3 regions of the Enterobacter cancerogenus genome follow, and region 1 is predicted to be linked to each of the others. Evidence: predicted binding sites of a transcription regulator. Region 1 holds the regulator's gene; each other region holds the start of a gene.

Region 1 (6,950 bases):
GCTGAGCTTCTCCTATATGTGGACCAACGAATACAAAGCGCCGTGGCACATTGAGATGGATAAGTTCTACCAGAACGATAAAACCACTAAAGTGGACTACCTCCACTCCCTGGGTGCGAAGTATGACTTCAAAAACGACCTGGTACTGGAAGCCGCCTTCGGACAGGCTGAAGGCTATATCGATCAGTATTTCGCGAAAGCCAGCTACAAATTCGACGTTGTGGGCAGCCCGCTGAGCACCAGCTATCAGTTCTATGGCACGCGTGATAAAGCCAGCAACGGCACCGTTAACGATATCTACGACGGTACCGCATGGCTGCAGGCGCTGACCTTCGGTTACAAGGTGGGCCAGGTTGACCTGCGTCTGGAAGGGACGTGGGTGAAGGCGGAAGGGCAGCAGGGTTACTTCCTGCAGCGTATGACCCCAACTTATGCATCATCAAACGGTCGTCTGGATATCTGGTGGGATAACCGCTCTGACTTCAACGCCGACGGTGAAAAAGCCGTCTTCTTCGGTGCAATGTATGACCTGAAAAACTGGAATCTGCCAGGCTGGGCGGTCGGTGCTTCTTATGCTTACGCGTGGGACGCGAAGCCTGCTGATATGGCAACCCCGGATGCGTACTACGATCCTAATTACCGCCTGAAAGAGTCCTCCTACAGTCTGGATGCGAGCTACACCCTGCAGGACGGGCGTGCCAAGGGCACCATGTTCAAACTGCACTTCACGCAGTATGACAACCACTCCGATATCCCAAGCTATGCGGGCGGTTACGGCAACATCTTCCAGGATGAACGTGACGTGAAATTCATGGTCATCGCGCCATTCACTATTTTCTGATGAAACCCCGGCGGGCGTGGCCCGCCGAAACGGAGACGGCAGATGAAAAGAAAAGTAGTCATGGTCGCGATGCTGGCAACAGGGCTGGTGGCCTGTGCGCAGCCTCAGGCCCCGAAAGAAGATTCGCGTCTGAAAGAGGCCTACAGCGCCTGTATCAATACCGCGCAAGGCTCGCCGGAGAAAGTTGAAGCCTGCCAGAGCGTGCTGAATGTGCTGAAGAAAGAGAAAGCGCATGAGCAGTTCGCGACGCAGGAGAATGTCCGCGTGATGGATTACCAGGCCTGTATTCAGGCGCGTCAAACCGGTAACGATCAGGAAGTCGAGAAGCGTTGCGATAAGATCTGGCAGGAAATTCGTAATAATAACCAATAGCGCTGTTTGACGCCCGGTGGCGCTGCGCTTACCGAACCTACAGAGGTGTCATCGCCCGTAGGCCCGGTAAGCGCAGCGCCACCGGGCTTTTTAAGGCAAAAAAAAGCCAACCTTGCGGCTGGCTCAGAGTATGAAAGTTTGCTTATTTCGCGTCGTGCGCGTGCTCATCTTCGCGGCAATCGCCTTCCGCACAGTGTCCATACAGGTACAGGCTGTGGTTAGTCAGACGGATACCGTGGCGCGCGGCAATTTCACGCTGGCGTGATTCAATAGAATCATCGCTGAACTCAATGACCTTGCCGCAGTCGAGGCAGATCAGATGATCGTGGTGGTGTTGCTGGGTCAGCTCGAAAACAGATTTACCGCCTTCGAAATTATGACGGGTAACAATGCCCGCGTCATCAAACTGGTTCAGCACACGATAAACGGTTGCCAGCCCAATTTCTTCGCCCATGTCGATAAGACGCTTGTAAAGGTCTTCCGCACTGACATGGTGATTGTCTGGCCCCTGAAGCACTTCAAGGATTTTTAACCGAGGAAGCGTTACTTTCAGGCCAGCCTTCTTTAATGCGGTATTGTTGTCGGTCATGCGGAATCTGTCCTGTTGCTAAACGTTTCACTTCAAAAGAAGAAGTGACAGAAAATGCACCTGGGATAATGCGTCTCATTATAGAACTGCCATGGCTAAATGAAAACTGCAAGTCTCAGGCAAAGTATGCTTATAAAAACGTGGTATCACCAACAAACTTGTTCGATGGAGCCCACTTTTTATCAGGGGGATATTGTACAGGTCTGAGCGAAAAAGTTAAAAGTTTGTAGCAATTAATTTAATCGGTTTTACCTGGCATGCGGGCGCAACCGCAGTTGCGCCGCAGGAAAATCAGGCGTTAAGAATGTCGTCGAGGTTCAGTTCTTCACGGACCTGCTTCACCCATTTTTCGACACGCTCAGCGGTCAGTTCTGGCTGGCGATCTTCGTCGATAGCCAGACCCACGAAGTGATCGTCGTCTGCCAGGCCTTTGGACGCTTCAAAGTGGTAGCCCGCCGTTGGCCAGTGGCCGACAATCGCCGCGCCGCGTGGCTCAATGATGTCGCGGATGGTGCCCAGCGCATCACAGAAGTATTCCGCGTAGTCTTCCTGGTCGCCGCAGCCAAACAGGGCAACCAGCTTGCCGTTGAAGTCCACTTCTTCGAGCGTCGGGAAGAAATCGTCCCAGTCGCACTGCGCTTCGCCATAGTACCAGGTCGGTATACCCAGCAGCAGGATGTCATAACCTTCGAGGTCTTCTTTGCTGCTTTTGGCGATGTCATGTACATCGGCAACGTCTTTACCGAGCTGTTTTTGAATGTTTTTTGCGATGTTTTCGGTATTGCCGGTATCACTGCCGAAGAAAATGCCGATGATTGCCATGAGTAAAATAACCTCTTGAAACTTAATGGTATGGTGGCGCAATTTGTCCACGGATAAGGGCAATAATAGCAGAACTGGCAACCCTGCGGAAACAGCTATCGCGCAGGACTGCACTCTGTGCTACATGAAAAGGGAAATACGGGGGTTTTTCAGACTTATGCCTTGCTGCGTAACGCGTTGAGCTGAGCGAGCAGCATCTCTTCAATCAACTCGCTGCGGCTGATATCACGGGCGGAGGCCAGCTCGTTTAGCGCATCGACAGCGTCAGCGTTGAGCTTCAGTTCGACACGCTTAAGCCCACGATTTTTATCGCGTTTAAGCTGGTTGCGTTTATTGATACGCAGCTGTTCATCACGCGAAAGCGGATTCGTCTTGGGTCGTCCCGGGCGACGCTCATTCGCGAACAGGTCTAGTGTCGTACGGTCCGTTTGTTCTTTGGCCATGATTCAGAGACTTCGGGGGAAAACAAGCCGCCCTGTTAATGCCCGGGCGATAAGCGCGCCATCATACATCACCGAAAACGACACGCCAACGACTGGAAGCCCTCTGTCTTCCAGTCGCTCTCTTTTTAATCAATTCGCCGTATCAGTAAGATAGCGGCGGATAGCGCGCAGGACCGCCTCCGGTTTTTCTGCATGAACCCAGTGGCCCGCCCCGGCGATGACGTGCGCGCGAGCCTGTGGGAACTGCGCCAGCAGTGCGTCGCGGTACGCCTCGGTCACGTAGGGTGAATTGCCGCCGGTAATAAAGAGGGCAGGGTGCTGCCAGGCGGGAACCGGCTGCCAGCCGACAATGTGAGTATACTGATCCCAAAGTACCGGGACGTTAAAACGCCACTGACCGTCGACAAAGGATTTAAGCAGGAACTGCACCACGCCTTCCTCATCGAGGTGTTCACGCATGACGGCTGCGGCCTGCTGACGGGTAGACACGCCAGACTCCGTGACCGCATTGATCGCCGCGAAAATCTCGTCGTGGCGACGTACGTCGTAATCCACGGGGGCCACGTCAACCACCACCAGACCAGCAATACGTTCCGGTGCCAGCGCCGTCAGCGCCATCACCGCTTTGCCACCCATGGAATGCCCGACTAAAGTGACCTTCTCAAGTTGATGGGCATCCAGCGTATCCAGCAAATCCTGCGCCATCGCCGCATAAGTCATGTCAGGCGAACGCCCGGAAAGGCCATGATTACGCATATCGACCTGCAAAATGTCATGATCGGCAACCAGATCGCGCGCCAGTATGCCCAGGTTATCCAGGCTACCAAACAGGCCGTGAACCAGTACGATGGGAGAATTATTGTTCGGCGATTGTGCAGATTGCGCTCGGGTATTCAATTTCATGGCAAAGTTCTTTTTTTACGTATGTCAGGTTAGGGTATCATGTTGTCCATTCTGCCGCCCGGCTGCAAGGATCCAGTTTAATCCGACTTTTGCCGCCAACCTGGTTTGACGCTATCCGCTGTTGGGATTTGCTCCTATAATCCCAACGACTTGTATTCAGATAAGATATCGCACTGGATTAAGATGAAAACAATCGAAGTTGATGACGAACTCTATCAGTATATTGCCAGCCAGACGCGGCATATCGGGGAGAGCGCGTCCGACATTTTACGGCGTATGCTCAAAATTTCCGCCGCCGCACAGCCTGCTACCCCAGCCACTAAAGATGTCGTCTCTCAGCCGAGTGTTACCGCACAAGCAAAACCTGCCGTCGCGCCGGTGAAAGACAAAGTGCGCGCGATGCGCGAGCTGCTGCTGTCAGATGAGTATGCAGAACAGAAAAAGGCGGTTAACCGCTTTATGCTGGTGCTGACTACACTTTATTCACTGGATAACACCGCGTTTGCTGAAGCGACCGAGTCGCTGCATGGTCGTACCCGCGTTTACTTCGCGGGCGATGAGCAGACGCTGCTGCAAAATGGCAATCAAACCAAACCTAAACACGTCCCGGGCACACCGTACTGGGTGATCACCAATACCAATACGGGCCGCAAGTGCAGCATGATTGAACACATCATGCAGTCCATGCAGTTCCCGGCGGAATTGATTGAAAAGGTTTGCGGTACAATTTAACCCTTGCATCAGAAGGACCAGGCAATGGCAAATCACAGCCGTGCAGGCCAACCTGCACAACAAAGCGATTTGATTAACGTCGCTCAACTGACCGCCCAGTACTACGTGCTGAAGCCGGTGGTGGGCAACGCAGAACACGCAGTGAAGTTTGGTACATCTGGCCACCGCGGCAGCGCGGCGCGCCACAGCTTTAACGAGCCGCACATTCTGGCCATTGCCCAGGCCATCGCGGAAGAGCGCGCCAAAAACGGCGTCACCGGTCCGTGCTATGTTGGGAAAGATACGCACGCCCTGTCTGAACCGGCCTTCATTTCCGTACTGGAAGTGCTGGCGGCGAACGGCGTCGACGTGATTGTTCAGGAGAACAACGGCTTTACGCCAACGCCTGCGGTGTCCAACGCCATTCTGGTGCACAACCAGAAAGGGGGCGCGCTGGCAGACGGGATTGTGATTACGCCATCCCACAACCCGCCGGATGACGGTGGCATCAAATACAACCCGCCTAACGGTGGCCCGGCAGACACTAACGTCACCAAAGTGGTGGAAGACCGCGCCAACGCGCTGCTCGCAGACGATCTGAAAGGCGTTAAGCGCATCTCTCTGGATGCGGCCATGGCCTCTGGCCACGTGAAAGAGCAGGATCTGGTGCAGCCATTCGTGGAAGGGCTGGCGGAGATCGTCGACATGGCGGCGATTCAGAAAGCGGGCCTGACGCTGGGCGTTGACCCGCTTGGCGGTTCCGGTATCGAATACTGGAAACGTATTGCCGAGCACTACAAGCTGAACCTGACCATCGTGAACGATCACGTCGATCAGACCTTCCGCTTTATGCACCTGGATAAAGACGGCGCGATCCGTATGGACTGCTCGTCAGAGTGCGCAATGGCCGGCCTGCTGGCGCTGCGCGATAAATTCGATCTGGCGTTTGCTAACGACCCGGATTATGACCGTCACGGTATCGTCACGCCTGCTGGCCTGATGAACCCGAACCACTATCTGGCGGTGGCGATTAATTATCTGTTCCAGCATCGTCCACAGTGGGGCAACGAGGTGGCTGTCGGTAAAACGCTGGTCTCTTCTGCGATGATCGACCGCGTGGTCGACGCGCTGGGCCGCAAGCTGGTGGAAGTGCCGGTAGGCTTCAAATGGTTTGTTGACGGTCTGCACGACGGCAGCTTCGGCTTCGGCGGCGAAGAGAGCGCGGGGGCTTCCTTCCTGCGCTTCGACGGCACGCCGTGGTCAACCGATAAAGACGGCATCATCATGTGTCTGCTGGCAGCGGAAATCACCGCTGTCACCGGTAAAAACCCGCAGGAGCACTATAACGAGCTGGCGGAGCGTTTTGGCGCGCCAAGCTACAACCGTCTCCAGGCGAGCGCGACCTCTGCGCAGAAAGCGGCGCTGTCTAAGCTTTCGCCAGAAATGGTCAGCGCCAGCACTCTGGCCGGTGATCCGATCACGGCTCGCCTGACGGCCGCTCCGGGTAACGGCGCGTCTATCGGCGGTCTGAAGGTGATGACCGAAAACGGCTGGTTCGCCGCGCGTCCGTCCGGCACGGAAGATGCGTACAAAATTTACTGTGAAAGCTTCCTCGGCGCTGAGCACCGTCAGCAGATTGAGAAAGAAGCGGTAGAGATTGTCAGCGAAGTGCTGAAAAACGCGTAAGTGCTGGTGTGTTGCGGGCTGATGCCCTCACCCCGACCCTCTCCCACAGGGAGAGGGAGAAAACACTAAAAACGGCAACCCCAGGGTTGCCGTTTTACATTGATTTTGTAGGCCCGGTAAGCGCTAGCGCCACCGGGCTTTTTTTTAGCTGTGTTTGTTCGTCAACTCAAAACGCGGTGAAACCAGCCCGTACAGCGTCCAGCCCATAAACGTGACCATTGCGCCGTAGAGCATCGCTTCCTGACCGGAGGAGTAGAGCGCATAGAAGCTGTAGATGGCCCCAATCAGCGCCACGATATTCGCCGCTTTTGCTTTGCGCGGTTCGACCTTCGCCACCTTCTGAATGATCACCAGCGCTGCCATCGACAGGATATACGGAATGATATTGGTCACCACCGCCAGGTTGACCAGCACGTTGAACTGGCTGTTCAGCGACGGGCTGATGGTCATCAACGACAGACCGCTCTGGAAAATCACAATCGCCAGCATTCCCTGCACGGGCGCATCGGCTTTGGTCACGCGGGAGAAGATTTTCGGAAAGTAGCCTTCATCCGCCGAGGATTTAAACACCTGCGCGATGGTG
Region 2 (6,950 bases), 1.5 Mb from region 1:
ACAAGGCCAGCCCTTTTTCAAGAGGTAACGTCAGCAGGTTAACCTTGTGGATATGCGGTGCCAGCAGCACGAGCATGGCAATCAGAAAGAGAATTTTGGCGCTGAACAGAAAGCGATTGAACAGATCGACCAGCGATGTCCCCACGCACACCACGCCCCCGCCGATAAGGGTAAAGAAGATCACGCCGGTTGCGGGTGAAATGTTGAAACCGAACGCGTCATTAATGCTGGAGGCAATAAGCTCTCCGGCCCCGCTGATGTAGGCGGCGGTCAGGGCATACATCAGGAACATCATGCTAACGCCTGCGATCCACTGACCATATCGCCCAAGGTAGCGGGCAGCAAGCGAACCCAGACCCGTGTCGGCAGGCACATGCTGATAAACCTCCAGCAGCAGCAGGGCGGTAAAGCACATCAGCGCCCAAAGCCCGGCCAACAGCAGTAGCGTCACGCTGAATCCCACACCGGCCGCCGCCAGCGGCATCGCCAACATTCCTGCGCCAATTGTGGTTCCGGCGACGATAAAAATACTTCCCAGGGTTCTGTTCTTCACACTTTCCTCTACAGCCATTCGATATCGCGACCCAATCTGCGGCGCAGAGTAAGGGAAAAGCGCCGGCTCGTCAAATCCACGTTACAAGGTGTGTAAAGCATTAATTACAGGCTGATGCGTGAAGCGAAACCTGAGCCAGCGCAAGGCACGCGTGACGTGGTAAGGGTAGTCTCGCGGTTTCTTTTGAGGAGGTTAAGATGTCAATTCACGGGCACGACGTACTCACAATGATGATTGAGTCAGGTGAGCAGTATTCTGAGCAGAGTCTGATTGAGGCCATTCATGCGCGCTTTGGTGAAGCCGCGCGTTTTCATACCTGTTCGGCATCGGATATGACGGCGTCGGAGTTAGTCGCATTTCTCGCGGCCAGGGGTAAATTTATTCCCGTTGCTGAGGGTTTCTCAACGCACGAAAGTAAAATCTGCCGCCATTAAAAAAACGGTGCTGAAGGATCAGCACCGTTTGTGGAATTAATTCTGGGTATCAAGCGTGGAAAGTTCTTTATCAATAAAGTAGAGACCTTCACCCGATTTACCGGCCAGGGATAATTTATCCAGCACCGATTTAAACAGCTTCTCTTCTTCATGCTGCTCAGCAACGTACCACTGCAGGAAATTAAAGGTTGGATAATCCTGACTGGTCATGGCGGCGTGCGCCAGTTCGTTAATTTTCTGCGTGATCAGCTGCTCGTGCTCGTACGTGGCGCGGAACAGTTCATCCAGCGAGCCATATTCCGCGACCGGCGAGGCCACCGTATCAATACGCGGCAGGCTGCCCGTATCGGTCAGATAGTCAAACAGGCGCTGCATGTGCGTCATCTCTTCCTGCGCGTGGCGACGCAGGAACGCGGCCGCACCTTCGAAACTGTGATAGCTGCACCAGGCGCTCATCTGTTGATAAAGCAGGGAGGAATAAAGCTCAAGGTTCATTTGGGTATTGAGCTTGTCGATCATTTCAGGTTTAAGCACGGTGCCGCTCCACGTTATTATTTCGGGTTCAGGATGAGCGTCACTATAATTTGTTATTTAAATATTTGCAAAAAGTAAAATAAATAGATTTTTATTAAAAATACGAATGGGAATAACACGCATTGGCACTCGATTAATTTATATTAATGAGAATTGTTTTTGTTCCTGATAAAAGAGTCTGCCAGCGGTCACTGGCAGCAGGAATTAATACCACGGATTAGTGACGCCAGGGTTAATCGCATAGCCCATGCATTTGTACTGAATGGTCACTGTTTCATTCAAACACAGGGAGCCGCCGATCAGCGTACAGGTTTTAATGGGCTGGCCATAGGCGGAGGCGGCGGAATATCCCATGCTTTGACAGGCTTTGGTCGCCGTGCCGTGAGTGACATACTCGTCATAATGGGCGTTCTGCAACGGTGCCTGACCGTAGTCCAGACGAACGACGCCGTTTGGCGCGTCCAGGCTGCTTACCTGGGCCTGACGGGTTACGCTGCATCCCGCAAGAAGCAAAACTGTACCGGCAACGAAAAGTCTTTTCATGGTTCGCTCTACATAACTGTAAAGAGGTTATCGTACCGATTGATGACCACAGCAATGCCAGGAATAGCCAGCCAAACAGCGCTTTCTCTTTGCAACGAAGGGTATTAGTCGGCCATTTCGTCAAAAATCGTCCTGAACCGCTCATGATGCAGACGGAACAGCGCGACAAGCTGCGGGTCGAAATGCCGTCCGGCCCCTTTGAAAATCACCTCGCACGCCTCTTCGTGAGAAAAACTCGGCTTATAGACCCGCTTTTGCCGCAGGGCGTCATACACGTCGGCCAGAGCGAGGATCCGCGCTTCAAGTGGGATTTGGTCCCCGCGCAGCCCCTCCGGGTAACCGCTGCCGTCCCATTTTTCGTGGTGAAAGTGGATAAGATTCTCCGCCACCGCGCCCAGTTCAAGCCCCTGAATAATACGCCAGCCTTTCAGCGTATGGAGCTTCATTTCGGCAAACTCCTCGGCGGTTAGCGGGCCTTGCTTGCGCAGGATGCGGTCTGGCACCGCGATCTTTCCCACGTCGTGTAAAGAAGCAAAGTGCTCAATGTCGCGCACCGTCTGGCCTGAAAGCCCCAATTCCCGGGCCATTAGCCCGCAGTATTTTGCCACCCGCTGAATATGGCTGCCGGTTTCGTCGTCGTGGGCGCGGTTGACCCTCTCCAGAGCCTGCACCATGTTCCGGTTAACGATACGGCTTTTGCGGATATGGCGGCGCATCATTATCAGCATGCCGAGGCTGAAAAGTGCGGCGATCAGCAAAATCACGCTGATGATTTTAAGCGTGTTTTTCGTCAGGCTCGGGAAGGGGCTATCGTCCGAACGCCGTTCAATCTGCGTTCGGAACTCCGACAGACGATGGATTTGGGTCAGAAGGTGAAACAGCGGATGATCGGGGTCGACCCACGGGCCGATAATGTATTCTGAGCGGGTCACGCCCGCCACCTTTAATACCCCACGAAACAGCTCATTCCCGCGAAGTGTCGTTTCAAGCGAGCTAAGATCGCCGAGGATAAAATCGATTTTGTTATCCTCAATCGCATCGATCAGCTCGTCAATGCTGCGGCGCGTCACCACGATCGCATCGCTGCCAAACCGCTGCGGCAGATAGGTGGCGGCGAAAGATCCCTCCAGCACCCCGACGCGCTGGCTGCGAATGCTCTCCTCATCCCATAAAAACGGCCTGCCGATGGCATTGTAGTAGACGTTGTGCCAGACAATGTCCGGGCCAATGCGCCCCCGGGCATGTTCAGCATCGTCACGCTCCGCAATATCCACCAGACGTACCGGCCACGCCTCGCGGGGCAGGTTGCTGGCATAGTTATCGATAAAGGTAACGTCGACCTTAAGATCCAGCAGGTCACGCATGTCATTGATTAAGTCGATCGCCGTCCCGTGGTAGCCCCGTCGGTCCTTCCAGATAAGCGGCGCGTAATTCTCATTCCTGGGCAGCGTAATCGCTAAGCGGTGATGGTCAATCCACGCCCGTTCGCTGTCGGAGACCACAATGCGGCTGAGCAGATAGTTTCGTTTGCTCTCCTCAAGCGTTCTTTGCAGTTCACCGCTGCGATACGCTTCCCCGATGAACGCGTTAATCTGCTCACGCAAGGGAAGCAGTTCCGGGCTGAACCCCAGCACCACCGGAATACGCAGTTCGGGAAAAGGGTGCGAGATCAGGTAGTGCCGCTGGGTGTTTTCCATCTCTGACGCATCGTTGATATAGAAATCGGCCTGATGTTCGCCGAGCAGTCGGAACGCCTCCTCGCTGGTCTCGACCAGGCGCAGGGAGCGGAACCGCAGGTCCGGGTAGCGTTGCTTCACCCCTTCGAGGGTGGCATCGTCCCGGCGAAACAGCACGCGGGTGTGGTTCAGCTGATCGGCATGGGTGACCGTCATCGACGCGCTGGCCGCAACCACTTCATTATCAAACAGCCGCGCGGAGAGGATTTTTGTCCGGGCGCGTTTTTCGGTGCGTAACACCCCGGCGTAGACGCCGTACTGATTGCTGGCGAAACGCTGTCCAATCTCGCTCCCGGAAAGCGGCTTTAGCACCAGATTAAGTTCCAGCCTGCGGTTAATGGCCTGGATCAGGGAGGGATAAAAACCGCGCAGCTCGCCCTGCGGTGTCCGCCAGGATTCAAAATTATTGGCGTCATAGATCCAGACAGGCACCGGCTCTGCGGCCAGCAGGGCAGTGGGAGTCCCCCAGGAAAAGGCGATGAGCAATAATAAGACGATGCGTGGCGTCCGGCAGCGCAGGTGCACAGGTGATCCCCATGTGGTTTTTATTGTCTTTTGCTGAAGTCTAGCTAACGGCGTGGGGATGGAGTAGGGATTTTTTAACTTTCTGTTAACGCTGCGCAGGGCAGCCGGGCAGTCTGAAATTGTGAGCGCATCTTTGTTTTTTAAAACAAGTTTTCACTTAATTTGAAAGCGTGTTTGTTTGATAGTAAGGTGAAGATGAAACGCTATCCACTGCGGGAAGACCCGCCACGTATTCAGGAGAGAAAAGATGAAAATTGCACTGATGATGGAAAACAGCCAGGCAGCCAAGAATCCCATCATCCTCAATGAGCTAAAGGCCGTCGCGGACGAAAAAGGCTTCCCTGTCTATAACGTGGGGATGAGCGATGAGAACGATCACCATCTTACCTATATTCACCTGGGCATTATGGCGAGTATTTTGCTCAATTCCAAAGCCGTCGATTTCGTCGTGACGGGCTGCGGTACCGGTCAGGGTGCGCTGATGTCGCTCAACATTCATCCCGGCGTGGTTTGCGGCTACTGCATTGATCCGGCTGATGCCTTCCTCTTTGCCCAGATCAACAACGGCAACGCCCTTGCACTGCCGTTCGCCAAAGGGTTTGGCTGGGGTGCCGAGCTGAACGTGCGTTTCATCTTTGAGAAAGCCTTCACCGGTCGCAACGGCGAAGGGTATCCGCCAGAACGTAAAGAGCCTCAGGTACGCAACGCCGGGATCCTCAACCAGGTGAAAGCGGCCGTGGTGAAAGAGAACTACCTTGATACGCTGCGCGCGATTGACCCTGAGCTGGTGAAAACCGCCGTATCCGGCCAGCGCTTCCAGCAGTGCTTCTTTGAAAACTGCCAGGACAAAGAGATTGAAGCTTTCGTCCGTGGCATTGTGGGCTAACGGTGCTTTACCGGGCGGCGCAACGCTCGCCCGGTTTTCATGACGACGGCTTCGCCGAAACCGCGCTGCCTGCATCTTTTGCCAGGCGCAGCGTGTCAAACATGCCTGCCAGACAAATCACCGCGATAACGACAAACGCAAGCCGAAAGCTGATGCCGGGAACGGCTGCGAGTCCGAAAGCATCGCCGATCTTCTCTCCGAGACGAATGCCAATGGCCCCCAGGGTGATACCTAATCCCACCGCAAGCTGCGTGGCGGTTGAAAACAGCGTATTGGCATAGCTCATCTGTGCGGAAGGCACATCGGCAAAAGCGAGGGTGCTTACCGCAGTAAACTGAATGGAGCGGAAGACGCCGCCGAGATAGAGGATCAGCATGATGAGCCAGACGGGGGTTGTGGGGGTAATAAACGCGCAGGCCAGCAGCGCCAGCACGTTCAGCGCGCCGTTGATCAGCAGTAACCGCTTAAACCCGAGGCCGCGAATAAGCGGCGTGGTCGCCGGTTTAATGGTGAGATTGCCGACGAACACCGCCAGCACCAGCAGGCCTGCATGAAAGGCGTCCATCCCGAACCCCACCTGAAACATCAGCGGCAGCAGAAAGGGAACGGCGCTGATCGAGGCGCGAAACAGCGAGCCGCCGTACATCGTGACGCGAAAAGTGGCAACCTGCATCGCCTCGAGTCTTATCATTGGCCACGCGGCGCGGCGGAAATGGCGCAGCGCAACGCTCAGTGCCACCCCGCCCACGATGAACAAACATACCGTCAGTCCCATCCTGACGTGCTCCCCGCCCATCAGTTCCATGGCGTAAACCAGGCTCACCATGGCAACAGTGGTGGCTATAAACCCCGGTGTATCGAACGGACGACGGCTCTCATCCCGCAGATCGGGAATAATTCGCAGCGCCAGAAGAATAGCCGCAATGCCTAACGGGACGTTGATGAAGAAAATCCAGCGCCAGTCAGCAAAGTGGGTGATAAACCCGCCCAGCGGCGGGCCAATAATCGGGGCAACCAGTGCCGGCCAGGTGAGGGTGGCGATGGCGGCGATCAGCTGGTGTTTCGGCGTGGTGCGCAGTACGGCCAGGCGTCCGACGGGAACCATCAGCGCGCCGCCCATCCCCTGAAGCACCCGCATCGCCACAAACGCATCAACGGTTGTCGACAGACCGCAAAAAACCGAGGCCAGGGTGAAGATCGCCAGCGCGAGGGCAAAGACTTTGCGCGCACCGAAACGGTCCGCAATCCAGCCGCTGGCGGGGATCAACACCGCCAGGGTAATAAGGTATGCGCTGATTCCGATATTCAGATCCACGGCCTGCACGCCGAAGCTTTTTGCCATGTCCGGCAGGGCGGTGGCAATGACCGTGCCGTCAAGAAACTCCATAAAGAACGCGCCGGCAACTAAAAGCGCCGCAGGCGATAAGCCTCGGTTCGCTTTCCCGGTGATGTTTTCACTCATCCTGTCCTGCCGTATCAAAAAAAATGATAAAAATTTACTGGAATTTATAGAACCATAACTCACGGATTTACCAATGCTTTTTTAACAATACAGCAGCATTGCGCCCGTTTTTGACTGTGATATGCATCACAAAATCATTGATTTTTGTGATGGTGGTCATATTATAAGCGCAGAGAAAATAACACCTGCATAACACGTTACTGGAGCATCAAATGAAACTGCGCAAAATCCTGAAAAGCATGTGGGCAAACTACTGCAACACCTTCAAAGACGTCCC
Region 3 (6,950 bases), 610 kb from region 1:
CGATGATGAACGAGCGGTTGCCATCGCGCAGAGAGTTAACCCCGTCCGCCACAATTTTCAGGGCATCGATATCCAGGCCGGAGTCGGTCTCATCCAGAATGCAAAGTTCCGGTTCGAGCACCGCCATCTGCAGGATATCGTTACGCTTTTTCTCACCGCCGGAGAAGCCGACGTTGACCGAGCGGGTCAGCAGGTCTTCCGGCATTTTTAACAGCTTGATCTTCTCTTCCATCAGATCCTGGAAGTCAAAGCGGTCCAGCGCGTCGAGGCCGCGATACTTGCGTACCGCGTTGAGCGCGGTTTGCAGGAAGAACTGGTTGCTGACGCCGGGTATTTCCACCGGATACTGGAAGGCCATAAAAATGCCCTCGCCCGCCCGCTCTTCCGGCGACATCTCCAGAAGATCTTTGCCGTTAAACTCAACCGCGCCGTGGGTGACTTCGTAATCTTCTCGTCCTGCCAGCGTCGCAGAAAGCGTACTTTTCCCGGAGCCGTTTGGCCCCATGATGGCGTGGACTTCGCCCGGTTTGACGTTAAAGTTGAGACCGCGGAGGATCTCTTTATCTTCCACACTGACCTGTAAATCTTTAATGCTTAACATGTGCTTTCCTTAACCGACGCTGTGTTCAAGACTGATGGCGAGGAGTTTCTGGGCTTCAACGGCAAATTCCAGCGGCAGTTCAGAGAACACATCCTTGCAGAAGCCGTTCACAATCATCGAAATGGCATCTTCTTCGCTGATCCCACGCTGCAGGCAGTAGAAGAGCTGATCTTCCCCGATGCGCGAGGTTGTCGCCTCGTGCTCAAGCTGCGCGCTGTTGTTCCGGCACTCGACGTACGGGAAGGTGTGTGCCCCGCAGTCGGCACCGATCAGCATAGAGTCACACTGGGTAAAATTACGGGCGTTGGTCGCCGTCGGCATGATTTTCACCAGACCGCGATAGCTGTTCTGGCTGTGCCCGGCAGAGATGCCTTTCGAGATGATCGTCGATTTGGTATTTTTGCCGATATGGATCATCTTGGTGCCGGTATCCGCCTGCTGATGACCGCTGGTGAGCGCCACCGAGTAGAACTCGCCGATGGAGTTGTCCCCGCGCAAAATGCAGCTTGGGTATTTCCAGGTGATGGCCGAGCCGGTTTCCGACTGGGTCCAGGACATTTTGCTGTTCTGACCTTCGCACAGCGCACGCTTGGTGACGAAGTTCAGAATGCCGCCGGTATTGCCGTCCCCCGGGAACCAGTTTTGCACCGTGGAGTATTTCACTTCCGCGTCTTTGTGGATGATCACTTCCACGACCGCAGCATGAAGCTGGTAGCTGTCACGCACTGGCGCTGAGCACCCTTCAATATAGCTGACGTAACTGCCTTCATCGGCAACCAGGATAGTTCGTTCGAACTGACCGGTTTTCTCCGCGTTGATACGGAAATAGGTCGACAGCTCCATCGGGCAGCGCACCCCTTTCGGCACGTAAATAAAGGTGCCGTCGGAAGCCACCGCGGCGTTCAGGGCCGCAAAGAAGTTGTCGTTACTCGGCACCACGGTACCGATGTACTTTTTCACCAGCTCGGGGTGATCGTGAATCGCCTCGCCGAACGAGCAGAAGATGATCCCCTGTTCGCCCAGTTTTTCACGGTAGGTCGTCGCGACGGAGACGGAGTCAAAGATGGCGTCCACCGCCACCTCTTTGCCTTCGCGTACCGGTACCCCGAGCTGGTTGAATGCGTCTTCAACCTCTTTACTGAGGAAGCTATTGTCAGCGCCGGTTTGCTGGACCGCGCCAGGCTGAGAGGCGCAGGTGTCATCACAGCTGCCGCAGGACGGCGCGGAGTAGTAGCTGTAATCCTGATAGTTCAGCTTATCGTAGTGCGCTTTCAGCCAGTGCGGCTCCTCCATTTCCAGCCAGGCGCGAAACGCGCTCAGGCGGAATTCGAGCATCCACTCCGGCTCATTACGCTTGGCCGAAATGGCACGTACAACCTCTTCGTTGATGCCTTTCGCCAGCTCATCGGTCTGCAACTGCGTGAAGAACCCCTCTTTATAGTTGAGGTGCCCGCCACTCCAGGTGTTAACATCACTCGTTGCTTCAGTATTACGAGACATAGTACCGCCTATACCCCAAAGCTTTCGCCGCAGCCACATTCGTTCTGGGCTTTCGGGTTATGAAATTTAAACAGCTGATTTAAACCTTCACGGACATAGTCAACCTCGGTGCCGTCGATAAAGGGCATCGCCTGCAGCGCGACGTAGAGCTTCGCGCCGTCAGTTTCAAACACCAGGTCATCTTTAGCAGGTTCTGTGACGGTATCCAGCACATAGCCGAAGCCTGCGCAGCCCGTCTGTTTTACGCCTAAGCGCACGCCCAATATTTCGGGCTTCTTCGCCACCAGCTCATGGATATGGGCTGCAGCGGCGGGCGTAAGCGTTAGCCCGCGCCAGGCAAAATCGGCAGGATTGAAGGTTTCTGAATGCAGTTCCATAGGTCCACCTCATCTAATAAGCCACCAGGGCATAACACCATGTTAGTGATAACGATTATCACTTCAACCCCTTGCGAGCAGGGGCTTTCGGCTTAATCGCCCTTTTTGGCGACTTTCCTTAAGCATAGACCCTGTAGCAAGTTGCAGGAGGGAGGGTTTGAATTGTTCAATGCCTTGATAAATCGCCCATTTTTCATTAAGAGAGAATTAAAATCGGCAAAAGTAAAATATGCATCGGAAATGCCTATTATTAAGATAGATTTTCTGGTTTCTGCGGTTTTTAGCAATTTACGCTAAATCAAAGAGTTGCCGTTAAGGGGTTTCTGCAGGAATCTGCCGCTGGGTTATGCGCTGATTGCCTGACGTAGTGTTAACGGCAAGGTTCGTGAAACATCACCCCTATTTCTCAAAATCTGGGTGTGGAAAGCGTTTATCCCTGCAAAGAACAGGCTTAATCGCGAAAGGTATTGAGTGAGGTTATTTACCCTTGTTTAAGCATGGATGCGATCTATTTTGGTTAATATCGCTTCGTCATTATTTACATCTTGCTCAATATATTCGGCGTAATGTTTCCCTGTTAATTGTTCATACAAAGGGAAAATTTATGTCATGGAATAAATCAGAAGCCGTTTCTTATGCCCGCACCCACGCTCAGGCTCATACCGGCCATTATTGCGCGCGCGCCGTCGCTGCCGCCATTCGCGCGGGCGGCGTCAAAATCGAAGGCGCTAATGCTAAAGACTTCTGGCGGTCGCTCGAAAACGCGGGCTTTGTTAAAGTGTACGGAACCCCCGTGGCTGGAGATGTTGCAGTCATTGATGCACTGCCGGGCCCAGGTGAATATGGTCATGCATGCATATACGACGGCGCAGGAACGTGGTATTCCGATTTCAGACAAAACAGCTTATATCCAGGACCACGGTACAGAAAGTTACAGCCTGCCGTGACGCTTTACAGGCATTATTAAAATGAAAAAAGTAGCCGTTCTTCTCATACTCAGCGCCACCGCATCAGCAGCGGATGATATGCAAATTCCCATGCAGCGAGCGCTTGAATTTAATCGCTGGTACGTGAACCAGATTAATGACGACCACTTTCCCATTAGTGATAGCGGACGAATTGATACCTACGTCACCGCAAGCACTATGCAGAAATTGCGTCATGCGCAGGATCCGCGCTACGCCGATGAAGAATATTATGACGCAGATTTTTTCACCAAATCGCAATATATCGGTGACGACTGGGCGCAAAATGTGTCGATAGCTTCTTATGATGCCGATCCGGTTTGCGTTAACGTCAGCATCACTTACGGCAAAAAAAATCCCCACACGGTTATCGACTGTATGGTTAAGGAGAATGGTGTATGGAAAATTCAATCCGTCGCTGCACGAGATAATAACTGAACCACATTACAACGGATCATGAATGGAATTCATCCGTGAAAACATCGTCTCACCAGAAAGCATAAACCCCGCATCGGCGGGGTTCTCATCGTCAATCACATTATCAGCGCGTGGCCGCGTTATACCAACTATTCTGCCCCGTGGAATGACACGGCAAAACCCTGTTCCCGCCAGTGATCCAGCTGTTCCTGCTGGCGTGCCGTAGGCGTTTTTCCCGTCCAGACGAAGATTTTTTGTCCCGGGAAAAGCTCGGGGCGCGGCGAATCAATGGGTTCAGCCAGGACGTCAATATGCCATCCTTTCCACGCCAGGCGTGCAGCTTCGAGCCAGAGATGGGTTCGGTCATCACACTCCCAGCCAATCAGCAGCGCGTCTTTGCCGACTTTCTTGCGCGATTCAACCAGGCTTGTGATGGCAAATTCAATCAGTACGCCGTCGAGCAGGCTCGCCATGTGACGCACCGTATTCTGGTCCTGATTCATTTTTTGACGTACGGGAGTGATAATCATGTCGATCAGCACATCCATCGCGTAGTCGCGACGAAACTCGCCGATCTTGGCGCGCAGCTTTGTTGGGTTCGCGTAGCGCAGAACGGTTAACATCTCTTCCTGAAGCACCACCCAACTGCTTTGGGTCAATACTTCTTTATTTTCAAGTAATGCTTTAACTTTACCGACCGACACGCCGCTTTTCATCAGGCGCTTGATCTCTTCGATACGCAGGATATCTTCATCGTCAAACTGCCGATGACCCCCTTCGCTGCGCTGTGGCTTTAACAATCCATAACGGCGCTGCCAGGCACGCAGCGTAACGGGGTTAATACCGCATCGTTCGGCGACTTCGCCGATACTGTAATAGGCCATAAACTCCCTCACGCTCAATACTTCCATACCTAACTCGTCTTACCTTATCAGATTGTACAACGCATTTGTATAACTAACTCCTCATCCTGGAACAAGTGGATGGTGTACAAACCATCCACTCGTTAATGTATTGTTGTATAAATTTGACCGTTCGTACAGCTATGCGTGAGTCATAGTGTACAACCTGATTAAATTTCGAACTTTTTCTCAGGCCAGGCGATGGCTGGAACGCCGCCCAACCGTGGGCTCGCAAAAAGATGCCCCTGGAACTGAGAAATGCCAGCCGATTCCAGCCACATCCACTCTTCAGCCAGCTCCACGCCGACGGCACAAAACTGGATTTCGAGTGAGGCGCAGCACTTAATGATCGCCTGGATAATCGCCTGACGCGGCCCGCTTTTGTGAACGTTCGCCACCAGATCGCGGTTTATCTTGATTCTGTCCGGCTGAAACTGAGCCAGAAGCTGCAGCCCGGCAAATCCGGCACCAAAGTGATCGATCGTCACGCTGATACCGGCGCTTTTAAGCTGTCTCACGGCGTGATTAAATTCCTCAAAGCGTGAAATGGCTTCGCTTTCAGTGAATTCCACCACGATTTGCTCCGGTACAAAGCCGTTCGCTTCGATTGCCGTGAGCAAAAAGTCCACCGCATTCGGCGCATTAACCAGCGTCATCGGCAGCAGATTGAGGGACAGCGTCTGGGTCTGAAGCCCCAGCGCGCAGGCCATGGAAAGCGCGACCTGCTTACTTTTCAGGTCGGCTTCATAGATGGCATTGCCCGTGAGTGATGAAAAATAGTCCGCTGGCGATCCGCCATCCACCGTACGGACAAGCGCTTCCCACGAGACCACCTGCTGCATAAACGGGTCAACGATAGGCTGAAACGCGAAGCTACAGTCTGCGCCCTTCGGCACCACAGCAGGCTGTGCGGATAACGCGGTTTCTTCCTGAACAAAATCCCAGGCATCCGCAGAGGGAAGTTCAAAGTAGTTGGCTTTTTCCGTAGCCTCAACGAACGTGCGGAAGAACTGCAGCGCGCGGTCGTTGTATGTCATCTGGTACTTGGTGGTGCCTTTGTCCAGCACCTGCTGAAGAACCTCGTCCCTGTCATATTTACGCAGGTCGAAAAGCTCCATCCCGACGTTACCAAACCGGCGTGAAGGCCCATGGTCGCAAAGCAGCTCCACCAGATTGTGATGTCGCGGATCGCGACAAATATTCTGATAGATTGCCAAAACGCTCGCTTCGGGTCCCTCGAGTAACTGGAAAAAATGCGTTCCATTGAACAGCAAAATTCCGGTTACGTCCGCGTGTTGGTTCTTCCTGTTTGCAACCCCTACCATGTCTTCCAGTGCTTTCACTGGAACGTCCTCGCAGATGTGACTGCGGTAAATGATGGTTGTTAGCATGCTTGTTCCGGGGTTAATAGGGTCGGCCACAAATCATTGTGGGTAGGGTTCTGTTATAGCACATTAATTCGCTAACAAATAATCTACATCTCAATAAGTTACATGCGATCGCACACCCCGTAAGCATCCTGTACAACACAACATTCAGAACGCGCATTGTACAATATATCCTGACACAGTCGCATAAAATTAATTTCACATAACCACATGTTAAATAACAATATTTGTTATAAACGCTACAAAATATTTAAAAAACTGTACATTTTCCATGTACAGATTTAAAAAATGTGTATACCTTATTTGTAACGTTACTGATTACGGAATTTTACAGGAGCGAAACATGCAACAGAACGGTTACGTCGCTGACTCAGCAGCCGCGATTGCGCAGTACTTCGAAAAAGCCGCGCTTCCCACTCAGCAAGAGACGCTGGGCCAGGTGGTTGTTGAGATCCTGAGCGACGGGCGGAATTTGAATCGCAAATCGCTCTGCACCAAACTTTTAAGCCGCCTTGAAAGGGCCTCCGGCCCGGAAGAGGAACAGCACTATCACATGCTGCTTGGACTGCTCTTTGAACGATAATGAACAGCAGTGATGTAGACAAACTGATCGACCAGCTTATCGGTGAAGCCGTTCTTTCTCTTCTGAAAGAGCGGGGGCCAGTTACAACCGAAGCGCTGCTTCAGCGTCTGCAAAGTATGAAAGCACATGAAAAGAATCCCCAGCGGCGGGAGACACTCGCGAAGGTGATTGCCGAAATGGGTGAAACCACAATCCCGTTTATGCGTCGCAGAGCCGC

Evidence for each region. The regulator Fur, encoded in region 1, represses iron uptake genes when iron is present. The targets are predictions, from matches to a motif close to ATAATAATGAGAACNACTATCAA.
Region 2: the regulator Fur is predicted to act here: its motif matches at 1,662-1,684, upstream of ftnA (non-heme ferritin).
Region 3: the regulator Fur is predicted to act here: its motif matches at 2,518-2,540, upstream of sufA (Fe-S cluster assembly scaffold SufA).

Annotation. Positions count from the first base shown of each region.
Region 1 is NZ_CP077290.1:1,273,568-1,280,517, reverse strand. It holds gene chiP (chitoporin ChiP) at 1-841, shown strand, start outside; gene chiQ (ChiQ/YbfN family lipoprotein) at 884-1,213, shown strand; gene fur (ferric iron uptake transcriptional regulator) at 1,356-1,802, opposite strand; gene fldA (flavodoxin FldA) at 2,094-2,624, opposite strand; gene ybfE (LexA regulated protein) at 2,780-3,067, opposite strand; gene ybfF (esterase) at 3,197-3,970, opposite strand; gene seqA (replication initiation negative regulator SeqA) at 4,154-4,702, shown strand; gene pgm (phosphoglucomutase (alpha-D-glucose-1,6-bisphosphate-dependent)) at 4,727-6,367, shown strand; gene potE (putrescine-ornithine antiporter) at 6,512-6,950, opposite strand, start outside.
Region 2 is NZ_CP077290.1:4,628,349-4,635,298, forward strand. It holds gene tyrP (tyrosine transporter TyrP) at 1-553, opposite strand, end outside; gene I6L58_RS21935 (YecH family metal-binding protein) at 751-987, shown strand; gene ftnA (non-heme ferritin) at 1,024-1,521, opposite strand; gene yecR (YecR family lipoprotein) at 1,726-2,064, opposite strand; gene I6L58_RS21950 (HD domain-containing phosphohydrolase) at 2,169-4,325, opposite strand; gene I6L58_RS21955 (RpiB/LacA/LacB family sugar-phosphate isomerase) at 4,573-5,211, shown strand; gene I6L58_RS21960 (MFS transporter) at 5,249-6,673, opposite strand; gene azuC (stress response protein AzuC) at 6,886-6,950, shown strand, end outside.
Region 3 is NZ_CP077290.1:663,370-670,319, forward strand. It holds gene sufC (Fe-S cluster assembly ATPase SufC) at 1-601, opposite strand, end outside; gene sufB (Fe-S cluster assembly protein SufB) at 611-2,101, opposite strand; gene sufA (Fe-S cluster assembly scaffold SufA) at 2,110-2,478, opposite strand; gene I6L58_RS03085 (CHAP domain-containing protein) at 3,083-3,445, shown strand; gene I6L58_RS03090 (DUF3828 domain-containing protein) at 3,447-3,881, shown strand; gene I6L58_RS03095 (MerR family transcriptional regulator) at 4,010-4,744, opposite strand; gene I6L58_RS03100 (diguanylate phosphodiesterase) at 4,933-6,153, opposite strand; gene ycgZ (regulatory protein YcgZ) at 6,494-6,733, shown strand; gene I6L58_RS03110 (hypothetical protein) at 6,733-6,950, shown strand, end outside.